3 regions of the Allomesorhizobium aridi genome follow, and region 1 is predicted to be linked to each of the others. Evidence: riboswitches for the same ligand, from Rfam matches in the RefSeq annotation. Region 1 holds a riboswitch; each other region holds the start of a gene.

Region 1 (4,210 bases):
AGCACGCCGAGCGCCGCGACGATGGCCGGCAGCGCCAGCGGCACGGCGAAGAGGCGCAGGATCAGGGCACGGCCGGGGAAGCTTGGATGGCGAGACAAGGCGCGGGCGACGAAGATTGCAGGAACGACCGACAGCGTTGTCGACAGCAGCGCCTGCCACAGCGTGAAGCGCACGACGCGGAGCAGGTAGGAATCGAAGGCAGCGAGCGCGCCGGACATGTCCTGCACGCCTTCGGCGGCGAGGCCGGCGAACGCGCCGCCGATCAGGATTGTGATAGCCGCCAGCGAGACGATGCCGGCGGTGATGCGGGGGTTGGTCGCAGTCAGTCTCGCCATGCGGGCGCTGCCCCTCACCCTTACCCTCTCCCCGTGGAGAACGGGGAGAGGGGGTCGCCAGCGTTGCTGACATCTCTCCTCTCCCCATCCTGAGCTTGTCGAAGGACACAGGGAGAGGATGCCCTCCATTCGACTTCGCTCAGGAGGCAGGTGAGGGGCAGCCGGCTCATGGCCGATTAAATCTCCGGCGGCGGGCAAGCATTATTCGCTCATCACCGCCAGCCACTCGTCGACCCAGGCCTTGCGGTTCTCGGCGATCTCCTCCGGAGTGAAGGCCAGCGTCTTTGCCGGCTGCACCAGATTGGCGAATGCCGGGTTGAGCGGCTTCTCGGTCCGGCCCGCCGGGAACATCCAGTTGGTCTCCGGAATGACGTCCTGGAAGCCGGGCCCGGTCATGAACGCCATGAACTTTTGCGACAGCGGATTTTTTGCGCCGGTGGTGGTAACGCCAGCCACTTCGACCTGGAGGTAATGGCCTTCCTCGAAGGCCGCCGCCTGGTATTTTTGTGTGTTTTCCGCCACGACATGGTAGGCCGGCGAGGTGGTGTAGGACAGCACCATGGGGGCTTCGCCCTTGGTGAACAGGCCGTAGGACTCGCTCCAGCCCGGCGTCACTGTCAGCACGCGCTTTTGCAACTTTGCCCATGCGTCCGGCGCCTCGTCGCCATAGACCGACTTGACCCAGAGCAGCAGGCCGAGACCGGGCGTCGAGGTGCGCGGATCCTGGATGACGATCTTCTGTTCCGGATCGCCCTCGACCAGTTCCCTCAGGCTTTTGGGCGGGTTCTTCAGCTTCTCCGTGTCGTAGACGATGGCGAAATAGCCGTAGTCGAACGGCACGAAGATGTCGTCGGTCCAGCCGCCGGGAACTTTTATGCCGGCGACATCGGCACCGGACGGCGCAAACAGGCCGGTCGCCTCGGCTTCGGCGGTCAGGTTGGTATCGAGGCCGAGCACGATGTCGGCCTTGGTCGACGCGCCTTCCAGCTTGACGCGGTTGAGCAGCGCCACGCCGTCTGCCACCGCGACGAATTCGAGGTCGCAGGCGCAATCGGCCTCGAAGGCCTTCTCGACCTGCGGTCCCGGCCCCCATTCGGCGGTGAAGCTCTCATAGGTGTAGACGGTGAGTTTTTCCTGCGCGAAAGCCGGAACGGCCGCGGCGGAAATCGCGAGTGCTGAGACAAGGGACAACAAAATGCGCATCGGCGCCTCCTTCATTCGTGTTGAAAGGGAATTGAAGCGCCGGGCGTCCGAAGCATCTAATCCCTCCGCCGGTGCAAACCGGATCAGGTTCAGCGGGTTGGCGATCTGCCTCTCAGCCGGCATGCGAAACGTCGCATCCGGCACCCCGTTAGAGCGGTTCAAGACATAGGCCCGTCGGGCGGACGGGGCAAGCGCTCGTTTGCGGAGCGGCGCGCAATCGCCACCTTCCGTTTCGGGGGCGGCGCGTGATAAGGGCCACCGCCATGAGCAGATTTGCAATCCTCCTCGGCGGCGGTCTCGTCCGCACGCCGCGTCTCGACGCGCAGGTCGCAGGCGCGCGGGTCATCGCGGCCGACTCCGGGATACGGCACGCGGCATCGCTTGGCGTCACGCCGGAACTGTGGGTCGGCGACTTCGATTCCGTGCCGCCCATGCTGCCGGCGCACTACGCCGATATTCCACGCAAGACCTTTCCGCACGAGAAGGACAAGACCGACGGCGAACTGGCCATCGCCGACGCGCTCGGCCTCGGCGCGACCTCGCTGGTGCTGTGCGGCGCGTTTGGCGGACAGCGTGCCGATCACGAATTCCTGCATCTGGCGCTGGCGGTCCAACTCGCCGAAGCCGGCATCGAAGTGACGCTGACCAGCGGCTCGCAGGAAGGATTTCCGCTGCTGCCGGGCACGGCCGATTTCGACTATGAAGACGGCACGCTGTTTTCCATTCTCGGCTTCTCCGAGCTCTTCGGGCTGTCGGTCGAAGGCGCAAAATGGCCGCTCCGCAATGTCGAGGTGGCGTTCGGCTCGTCGCTGACGATCTCCAACGAGACGCGCGGACGCCTGCGCATTTCGCTGGAACGCGGCCGCGCCGTCCTGCTCGCCCACCCTTACCCGCTTCCGGAATACTGAACGACATGGCGCCACCGCTTCTCAATCTCGACGGCATCAGACTGACCTTCGGCGGCGCGCCATTGCTCGACGGGGCATCGCTTTCGGCCTCGGCCGGCGAGCGCATCGCGCTGGTCGGCCGCAACGGTTCGGGCAAGTCGACGCTGCTCAAGATCGCCGCCGGCCTGGTCGAGCCGCAGGACGGCGAGGTGTTCCGCCAGCCGTCGGCGACGATCCGCTACCTGCCGCAGATGCCCGACATGGAAGGGTTCGCGAGCGTCCGCGCTTATGTCGAGGCCGGGCTCGGGCCGGCCGACGATCCCTATCGCGCCACCTATCTGATGGAGCATCTCGGCCTGACCGGCGAGGAAAACCCGGACGATCTTTCCGGCGGCGAGGCGCGGCGCGCCGCGCTTGCCCGCGTCATGGCGCCTGAACCCGACATTCTGCTGCTCGACGAGCCGACCAACCATCTCGACCTGCAGGTCATCGAATGGCTGGAAGAGGAGCTGATCCGCTCGTCGTCGGCGCTGATCGTGATTTCGCATGACCGCCGCTTCCTGGAGCGCGTGTCGCGGAACACCGTCTGGCTCGATCGCGGCCAGACCCGCCGGCTGGAAAAGGGTTTTGCGCATTTCGAGGAATGGCGGGACACCATCCTCGAAGAAGAGGAGCGCGAGCAGCACAAGCTTGGCCGCCAGATCGTTCGCGAGGAGCATTGGCTGCGTTATGGCGTGACAGCCCGGCGCAAGCGCAACATGCGTCGGCTCGGCGAGCTCCAGTCGATGCGGCAACGCTTTCGCGGCCATCGCGGCGCGGAGGGCGTCGCCACGATGGCGGCCAGCGATGCGGCCGAATCCGGGAAGCTGGTCATCGAGGCGAAAAACATCGAGAAGAGCTTCGCCGATTCGACTGTCGTGAAGGGCTTTTCCACCCGCATCCAGCGCGGCGACCGCATCGGTCTGGTCGGGCCGAACGGAGCGGGCAAGACGACGCTGCTCAAAATGCTGACCGGCGAGTTGAAGCCCGACGCCGGCACTGTACGCCTCGGCACGAATCTCGAAATCGCCACTCTCGACCAGAAGCGCGAGGCGGTCGATCCGCAGGAGACGCTGGCGCACTTCCTCACCGACGGGCGCGGCGAGACCCTGGTCATCAATGGCGAGGAGCGCCACGTCGTCTCCTACATGAAGGATTTCCTGTTCAAGGCCGAACAGGCGCGAACGCCGGTGCGCGAGCTTTCGGGCGGCGAGCGGGCGCGGCTGATCCTGGCGCGGGTGCTGGCCCGCCCGGCCAACCTTCTGGTTCTGGACGAGCCGACCAACGACCTCGACATGGAGACGCTGGAGCTCTTGCAGGAGCTTGTCGCGGGGTTCGCGGGCACGGTCATCCTGGTCAGCCACGATCGCGATTTCCTCGACCGCACCGTGACCAGCATCATCGCGCCGGATGGCGACGGCCGCTGGATCGAATATGCGGGCGGCTATTCGGACATGCTGGCTCAGCGCGGCGGCACAAGGCTCGACGACCGGCGCGCCATTCCGAAAACTCCGGCGGAAGCATCCCGCGCAGACTCTGCTCCGGCGAAAGGCCCTGCGAAAAAGCTGTCGTTCAAGCAGAAATTCGCGCTGGAGAACCTGCCAACGAAAATGGCGGCGGTGTCGGCATCGATCTCGGCGCTCGAGAACAACATTGCCGATCCCGCTTTCTATGAACGCGACCCAAAAGGCTTCCAGAAAACCATCGCCGCCCTCGACAAGGAGCGCGCCACGCTCGCCACGATGG
Region 2 (4,210 bases), 1.0 Mb from region 1:
GCGCCGTGGCCGGTCCCGCAGGCAGGCTCTCGATCATCGTTGCGCCCGCCATGAAGTGGTGGTTGGCGCGCGGCGCCAGATAGAGCGGCAAGCGCGGGTGCAGTAGCCTTACCGGTCGCGACAGTGAGATATCGGGCGCATGCAGGATCAGCATTTCGCCGCGAACGCCGCGAAGTCTTGCATCGCCGGCCGCTATTCCGGTGCAGTCGATCTCGCGTTCAAAGCCCGCTAGGTGCCGAGCGTCGACTCCGAAGCGGAATTCGACGCCTCTTGCGGCGAGCTTTTCATAAAGTGCCGCCATGGCACGGCGGGGATCGAGATGGGCTTCGCCCGGAAAAAACAGCCCGCGCTGGAAACGGCCGGCGAGGTCTGGTTCCAGGAGCGCGATTTCGTCCTCATCAACCCGCCGATGGCCCGAGGCGCGGCTTGCAAAGCGGTCGAGTTCGCCCGCATCCCGCGGCATCGCGACGACGAGCGTTCCGGCTCGGGTGACGTGACCCGGCAGCGCTGCATCCCACCAGTCGGCAGCGCAGAGGCCCAGATCCAGCACCGGCTGCTCGGCGCTCTCACGCTCGCACCAGGGTGCCAGCATGCCGCCGGCCATCCACGATGCGTTGCCGCCAAGGCAATGCCGGACCTCAACGACGGTCACCGCCGCCCCGCGGGCGGCGAGTTCGAAGGCCGCAGCGAGGCCGGCGACGCCGGCCCCCTTGACCAGCACCCTCATGACGGCGCCTTTGGCGCGGGCGGCGCTTCGCTGGCCTCGTTCACCGGCATATAGAGGTCGCCGCTCTCGCGGTATTTTGCCGCCATTGCCGCCATGCCCTCTTTCTGTGCCTCGGCCCGGATGTCGTGGGAGATGCGCATCGAGCAGAATTTCGGCCCGCACATGGAGCAGAAATGCGCCAGCTTGTGCGCCTCCTTCGGCAAGGTCTCATCGTGGAAGGAACGCGCCGTTTCGGGGTCAAGCGACAGGTTGAACTGGTCCTCCCAGCGAAACTCGAACCGCGCCCGCGACAGCGCATCGTCACGGAGCTTCGCCGCCGGATGACCCTTGGCGAGGTCGGCGGCATGCGCGGCTATTCTGTAGGTGATGACACCGGTCTTGACGTCGTTGCGGTCGGGAAGACCGAGATGCTCCTTGGGCGTGACGTAGCAGAGCATGGCCGTTCCGAACCAGCCGATCATGGCAGCGCCAATGCCGGACGTGATATGGTCGTAGCCCGGCGCGATGTCCGTCGTCAGCGGTCCAAGCGTGTAGAAGGGCGCCTCGCCGCAGACTTCGAGTTGCTTGTCCATGTTCTGCTTGATCTTGTGCATGGGGACATGGCCGGGACCCTCGATCATGACCTGGCAATCCTTGGCCCAGGCGATCTTTGTCAGCTCGCCAAGCGTTTCCAGTTCGGCGAATTGCGCCGCGTCGTTGGCGTCGGCGATCGAGCCGGGCCGAAGGCCGTCGCCGAGCGAGAAGGACACGTCGTAGGCTCTGGCGATGTCGCAGATTTCCTCGAAATGCTCGTAGAGGAAGCTTTCGCGGTGATGATGCAGGCACCATTTCGCCATGATGGAGCCGCCGCGCGACACGATGCCCGTGACCCGATCAACCGTCAGCGGGATGTAGTGCAGCCGCACGCCGGCATGGATCGTGAAATAGTCGACACCCTGCTCGGCCTGTTCGATCAGCGTGTCGCGGTAGACTTCCCAGGTCAGGTCCTCGGCGATGCCCCCGACCTTTTCGAGCGCTTGGTAGAGCGGCACGGTTCCGATCGGAACCGGCGAATTGCGGATGATCCATTCGCGGATGTTGTGGATGTTGCGGCCGGTCGACAGGTCCATGACGGTGTCGGCTCCCCAGCGGATCGCCCAGACCATTTTTTCGACCTCTTCGGCCATCGACGAGGTGACGGCGGAATTGCCGATATTGGCATTGATCTTCACCAGGAAATTGCGGCCGATGATCATTGGCTCGCACTCGGGGTGGTTGATGTTGGCCGGAATGATTGCCCGCCCGCGCGCCACCTCGTCGCGCACGAATTCCGGCGTGACGAAGTCGGGGATCGCGGCGCCGAAGGCTTCGCCGTCGCGCAGCACGCTGCCGCGCACGATCTCGCGGCCGAGATTTTCGCGGATCGCGACGAATTCCATCTCCGGCGTGATGATGCCGGCGCGCGCATAGGCAAGCTGCGTCACTGCCTTGTCGGCTCTGGCCCTCAATGACCGATAGCGGACGGGAAATTCCGGCGTCAGCCGCTTGCCGGACGCAAATCCGTTGTCCTCCGGCCGGACGCTGCGGCTTTCCTGGAATTCGACATCGCCGCGCGCCTCGATCCATGCTTGCCGAAGCCGGGCAAGGCCTTTCTCGATGCTCGTTTCGACTGTCGGATCGGTATAGGGGCCGGACGGATCATAGACGGTGACAGGCGGTTCGCCTGCCGTCGGATGGACGGCGATTTCCCGCATCGGCACCCTGATCTGCGGGTGGATCAAGCCGGGTTTGTGGATTTTCCTTGAGGCGGGCAGCGGTCCCGTCGAAACCGTGGGAGTGATGGCATTCATTTGAGGCTCCTTTGCTCATGCATTGGAGACCCAGTTCTGTGCCGGAAGGATGAAAAGACGCTCTGGCCTGCCTGTTTACAGGATTTCGGGCATGAACTCCCGCAAAGCGCTTGCACCGTCCCTACGCCAGTATGAACTGGATCAGGTTCAACGGGTCACTGCGCCGCAAAAGCCAGCAGTATCTCAGCCCCTTGCCGGGACTCCCCTGGTGAATGCATCGAATTGAGCGGGCGATCGCTATTTTGTCAAGGGCATTCGGCCCATCGTTAAGCTCGCTCAAACCTGCAAGAAGAACTGGCGCGTGAATCAGCATCAGCTGCTGACCCCGGGGGCTGACTGCTGTCAAGTGCATGAATTTACTTGCAAATCATTGCGCCGGGGTGAGGTCATCATCGGCGCCGATTGTGACCCCCATCCGTTTTCAATAATGCCTCTGCAAATCAAGGCCTTACGCCCACAGCTCGGGGGCAACTTTCGGCGCCGTTTCACAGACTGGGTGACCGGAGTTTTCGTTTGTTGACCTCTTTGTGCCTGTCGGATGGTACTCACAGATCGAGCTCACGCCGAAGCGTCTCCAGCCGCTCCATGGCGACGACACCGTCGTGAATGTTGGGGGCTGCTGTTGCGCCGCCACTAAGCGCCGGAATGACGTCGGCAAGAAGGGAATGATAGCCTTTTGGATCCTCGCTCGCGGCAGCGGTGAAATTTGGCTTCCACGTGAGGCTGTCCGTTGTATCGGAGAGGATCGCTCCTGGATCGTCTACTTTAAAGGGTGGATTGCGGTTCCACCGGATCTCGACGACGTTTTCGACCTCAATGCGCTGGTGATCGCCCATCAGTTCAATACGTTCCACGGGCGCACCTCGCGACTGGATCGTACCCATGGCAATCGTACCGATAGCCCCGCATTCGAAATCGAAATGGATGTGAAAGAGCACCTTGCCGGGTTGCTTTTCGACCTTGCGCGCCGTGAGCTTTGCGACTGGTGAGACGAGGAAGGAAACCAGGTCCATATAGTGCACGCAGTGATGCAGAAAGAAGCCGGTGTAGTCGACATTGCCCGCGAAGTAACCTGGAGCGGTCATGTAGTAGCCGCTGAGTCCCAGGACAGGACCGAAGCGGCCCGATCGCACGATGTTAGCGGCGATCTTATTACCCGCGGAATAACGCTTCATGAAAGGAAGTGACGCTCACCGACTGCGCCGCCTATCCTGTCTGCATGCTCAGCGATCCGTGGATATTGAATGCCACAGCCGAGGCCGAGTTCACCCACAGCGGCGCGCAGTTCAAATCGGTGCTGCTCACCAACTCGCTGCCCATGACCAAGGAAGTGATGCTCGCCGGTCTCGGCATCGGCTTCTTCACCCCGACCGGTTTTGTGGATGAGTTGAAGAGCGGCGAACTCGTCCATATTCCGATGGCGGAACCCGATCTTTCCGCCAGCGAAATCGGCCTCCTGATCCACCGCGACCGCCAGTCGTCCCCGGCGGTGCGGGCGCTGGGCACGCGGTTGATCGAGGAGTTCGTAGCCCTCGAACGCGACTTAGGGGCGTTGACCGCTACAAGGCCGATCTCCTTCACATCAGCCGCCCGCTAGGCTCGCTGGACGCCTCACGATGGAGAGTGAGTTGGCCGCCGTTCAAGGGACAAGTGC
Region 3 (4,210 bases), 2.3 Mb from region 1:
AGCGATATCTCTCGTGTTCTGAGCACGAGCATCTCGCCGCGCACGCCGCGCAGTTCCGGGCAACTGTCGGCAATGCCAGTGCAGTCCACCTCGATCTCCGAGGTGGCGGACACCGCGCCGCAGCCGAACTCAAGACGTGCGCCCATACGGAGCAGCTTGTCGCCAAGTGCGAGCAACGCCTTGCGCGGGTCGAGATGCGCTTCCTCGGCGAAGAACAGCCCACGTCCGAGCCGGCCCGCAAGGGCAGGTTCGAGCGCCGCGATCTCGCCTTGATCGAGCTGCCTGAAACCGGATGTACGGCGACCGAACCGGGTGAGCTCACCGGTGTCGCGGGCAGGCGCCAGCACCAATGTGCCGTTGCGCAAGACGTGACCCGGCAGCGCCGCATCCCACCAGTCGGCCGACCCGCGTCCGAGTGTGAGCACCGCCTCCTCAGCGCTCTCTCGCTCGCACCAGGGTGCGAGCATGCCGCCGGCCTGCCAGGAGGCGTTGCCGGCGATCTCCATGCGCGCCTCGACCACGGTCACATCAGCGCCGCGCGTCGCCAGTTCGTGCGCGAGCGTCAACCCGGCGACGCCCGCTCCGCGAATGAGCACCTTCATGGCCGGTTCGTGCTCTCCGCGGGGCTGTCAACGGGCATATAGAGGTCGCCGCCCTCGCGGTATTTCGCCGCCATCGCCGCCATGCCTTCTTTCTGCGCCTCAGCCCGAATGTCGTGGGAGATGCGCATCGAGCAGAACTTCGGGCCGCACATGGAGCAGAAATGCGCGACCTTGTGCGCCTCCTTGGGCAAGGTCTCGTCGTGGAAGGCGCGCGCCGTTTCGGGGTCGAGCGACAGGTTGAACTGGTCTTCCCAACGAAACTCGAACCGTGCCCGCGACAGCGCATCGTCGCGGCGCTTCGCCGCCGGATGCCCCTTGGCAAGGTCGGCGGCATGCGCAGCTATTCTGTAGGTAATGACACCGGTCTTGACGTCGTTGCGGTCGGGGAGACCGAGATGCTCCTTGGGCGTGACGTAGCAGAGCATGGCCGTGCCAAACCAGCCGATCATGGCTGCGCCGATGCCGGACGTGATGTGATCGTAGCCCGGCGCGATGTCCGTCGTCAGCGGTCCGAGCGTGTAGAAGGGCGCCTCGCCGCAGACTTCGAGCTGCTTGTCCATGTTCTCCTTGATCTTGTGCATGGGGACATGGCCTGGCCCCTCGATCATGACCTGGCAATCCTTGGCCCAGGCGATCTTGGTCAACTCGCCAAGCGTTTCCAGTTCGGCGAACTGCGCGGCGTCGTTGGCGTCGGCGATCGAGCCGGGACGAAGGCCGTCGCCGAGCGAGAAGGACACGTCGTAGGCTCTGGCGATGTCGCAGATTTCCTCGAAATGTTCGTAGAGGAAGCTCTCGCGGTGATGATGCAGGCACCACTTCGCCATGATGGAACCGCCGCGCGACACGATGCCGGTGACCCGGTCGACCGTTAGCGGGATGTAATGCAGACGCACCCCGGCATGGATCGTGAAATAGTCGACGCCCTGTTCGGCCTGTTCGACCAGCGTATCGCGGTAGATTTCCCAGGTCAGGTCCTCGGCGACGCCGCCGACCTTTTCGAGCGCCTGGTAGAGCGGCACGGTGCCGATCGGCACCGGCGAATTGCGGATGATCCATTCGCGGATGTTGTGGATGTTGCGGCCGGTCGACAGGTCCATCACGGTGTCGGCTCCCCAGCGGATCGCCCAGACCATTTTTTCGACCTCTTCGGCCATCGACGAGGTGACGGCGGAATTGCCGATATTGGCGTTGATCTTCACCAGGAAATTGCGGCCGATGATCATCGGCTCGCTCTCGGGATGGTTGATGTTTGCGGGAATGATCGCCCGCCCGCGCGCCACCTCTTCGCGCACGAATTCCGGTGTGACGAAGTCGGGGATCGCGGCACCGAAGGCTTCGCCGTCGCGCAGCACGCTGCCGCGCACGATCTCGCGGCCGAGATTTTCGCGGACGGCGACGAACTCCATCTCCGGCGTGATGATGCCGGCGCGCGCATAGGCAAGCTGCGTCACCGCCTTGCCCGCTTTGGCCCTGAGTGGTCGATTGCGGATGGGAAATTCCGGCGTCAGCCGTTCGCCTGATGCGAACCCGTTGTCCTCCGGCCTGACACTGCGGCCTTCCTGGAATTCGACATCGCCGCGCGCCTCGATCCATGCTTGCCGAAGCCGGGCGAGGCCTTTCTCGATGCTCGTTTCGACCGTCGGATCGGTATAGGGGCCGGACGGATCATAGACGGTGACAGGCGGTTCGCCTGCCGTCGGATGGACGGCGATTTCCCGCATCGGCACCCTGATCTGCGGGTGGATCAAGCCGGGTTTGTGGACTTTCCTTGAGGCGGGCAGCGGTCCCGTCGAAACGGCGGGGGTGATGGCATTCATTTGAGGCTCCTTTGCTCATGCATTGGAGACCCAGTTCTGTGCCGGAAGGATGAAAAGACGCTCTGGCCTGCCTGCTTACAGGATTTCGGGCATGGACTCCCGCAAAGCGCTTGCACCGTCCCTACGCCAGTATGAACTGGATCAGGTTCAACGGGTCACTGCGCCGCAAAAAGCCAGCAGTATCTCAGCCCCTTGCCGGGACTCCCCTGGTGAATGCCTCAGGTTGAACGGGCGATCGCGACTTTGTCAAGCGCATTCGGACCCCATCGGCAACTGCGGCCAACCACATCGGGCGGAAAGCTTGCGCGATGCGTCGGATAAATTCACGCCCCGGAGACCAGGGCAGGAATGGCCAATGCCGCATTCGACTCGTCGAGGATGGAGAAACTGTATCGGCCATGTGCGTCGATATCGACCGAATAGGTCAGGCGATCGAGTATATGGTTGTCCTGGTCGAACGTGACAATCCGTGGCTTCAGTGAGGTGATCTGCGCTTCGTCCAGGTAGATGGAGTTGCAGACAATGATCTGGTCGTCGGGCTGGCAGGTGCGGGCCGCCGCACCGTTGAGGATGCAGCATCGTGAGCCGCGCTCGCCGAGAATGACATAGGTCGAAATCCGCGCGCCGGAATTCTTGTTCCATATCTCCACGAATTCCATGGGCAGGATCCCGGCTGCTTCGCAGTGGTCGGGGTCCAGCGTTATCGAGCCATGGTAGTCGAGCTTCGCTTCAGTGACGTGGAGGCCGTGCAGCTTGCCGGCGACTATTTTTCGCATTGGTTCCATCCATTTAGATAAGAGCGTTGATGTCCTGTGGCAGGTTGCAGCCCGACTAAATTCGGACGACGAGAGCGCCGCCGCTCAGACCGGCGCCCGCTGCCGCCAAAAGAATTCTTTCGCCCCGCCGAAACGGCTCCGCCTGGTGGGCGAGCGAGAGCGACAGCGGAATCGTCGCGGCGGAGGAATTGCCATAGTCGGCGATGGTCTTGACAATCGCCTGATCGGCTATGCCGAGATTTCGCCCAACGGCATCGAAAATGCGGGCGTTGGCCTGGTGTGGTAGGAATCGATCGATGTCTTGCGATGGCATCTGGGCAGCAGTGAGCGCCTCCTTCGAACAGGCAGTCATCATCTCCACGGCCTTGGCAAACACTTCGCGTCCATCGGTGATTGTCATCCGGGTTTGCTCGATGTCGAGATCGCGACGAAATGGCTTGTTGCTCCCCCCGGCGGGAATCTGGATCAGCCCGTAGCCCGAGCCGTCGGAGTCCACCGAAACGCCGAGGATGCCTCGATCCAGGTCCTCGCAGGGGCCAATCACCACGGCGCCGGCGGCATCGGCAAACAGCACGGCGCTGGCGCGCTCGGCCGGATTTATCCGGCGGCTGAGAATGTTGGCGGCGATCACAAGGGCCGCTTTGCCGTGCAAACGGGTAAAGCCGTCCGCGAACATCAGCGCATAAATGAAGCCCGCGCAGGCGCCGGTCAGATCGACAGCGCCGGCGCGGCTCAGCCCCAGCCGATGTGCGACGAGCGCCGCGCTGGGTGGCAGCAGGTGGTCGGGCGTCGAGGTGGCCAGCAACAGCAGGCCAATGTCGCTGCGGTCAATGCCGGCATTCGCCAGCGCCATGGCGCCGGCACGGTCGGCAATGCCGGACAGCGTGTCTTCGTCCGTTGCCCAGAAGCGCGAACGAATTCCGGTACGCCGCTCGATCCAGCCTTGTTCGAGGCCAAGACTGTTTTCGATTTCGGCGTTCTCGACCTTTCGCCCGGGCGCATGGTGGCCAAACCC

The links. Region 1 has a riboswitch for thiamine pyrophosphate ahead of thiB (thiamine ABC transporter substrate binding subunit). Riboswitches for the same ligand answer to the same signal wherever they lie in the genome.
Region 2: another riboswitch for thiamine pyrophosphate. It lies ahead of thiC (phosphomethylpyrimidine synthase ThiC); the one in region 1 lies ahead of thiB (thiamine ABC transporter substrate binding subunit).
Region 3: another riboswitch for thiamine pyrophosphate. It lies ahead of thiC (phosphomethylpyrimidine synthase ThiC); the one in region 1 lies ahead of thiB (thiamine ABC transporter substrate binding subunit).

What each region holds. Positions count from the first base shown of each region.
Region 1 covers NZ_CP171729.1:4,084,353-4,088,562, forward strand. The annotation lists gene thiP (thiamine/thiamine pyrophosphate ABC transporter permease) at 1-335, opposite strand, end outside; gene thiB (thiamine ABC transporter substrate binding subunit) at 537-1,538, opposite strand; TPP riboswitch at 1,582-1,696, opposite strand; gene ACG873_RS22225 (thiamine diphosphokinase) at 1,802-2,446, shown strand; gene ACG873_RS22230 (ABC-F family ATP-binding cassette domain-containing protein) at 2,452-4,210, shown strand, end outside.
Region 2 covers NZ_CP171729.1:3,056,631-3,060,840, reverse strand. The annotation lists gene thiO (glycine oxidase ThiO) at 1-727, opposite strand, end outside; gene thiC (phosphomethylpyrimidine synthase ThiC) at 724-2,556, opposite strand; TPP riboswitch at 2,657-2,773, opposite strand; gene ACG873_RS16980 (Gfo/Idh/MocA family oxidoreductase) at 3,102-3,731, opposite strand; gene ACG873_RS16975 (LysR substrate-binding domain-containing protein) at 3,740-4,153, shown strand.
Region 3 covers NZ_CP171729.1:225,701-229,910, forward strand. The annotation lists gene ACG873_RS02955 (FAD-dependent oxidoreductase) at 1-602, opposite strand, end outside; gene thiC (phosphomethylpyrimidine synthase ThiC) at 599-2,419, opposite strand; TPP riboswitch at 2,520-2,637, opposite strand; gene panD (aspartate 1-decarboxylase) at 2,743-3,195, opposite strand; gene ACG873_RS02970 (beta-ketoacyl-ACP synthase III) at 3,251-4,210, opposite strand, start outside.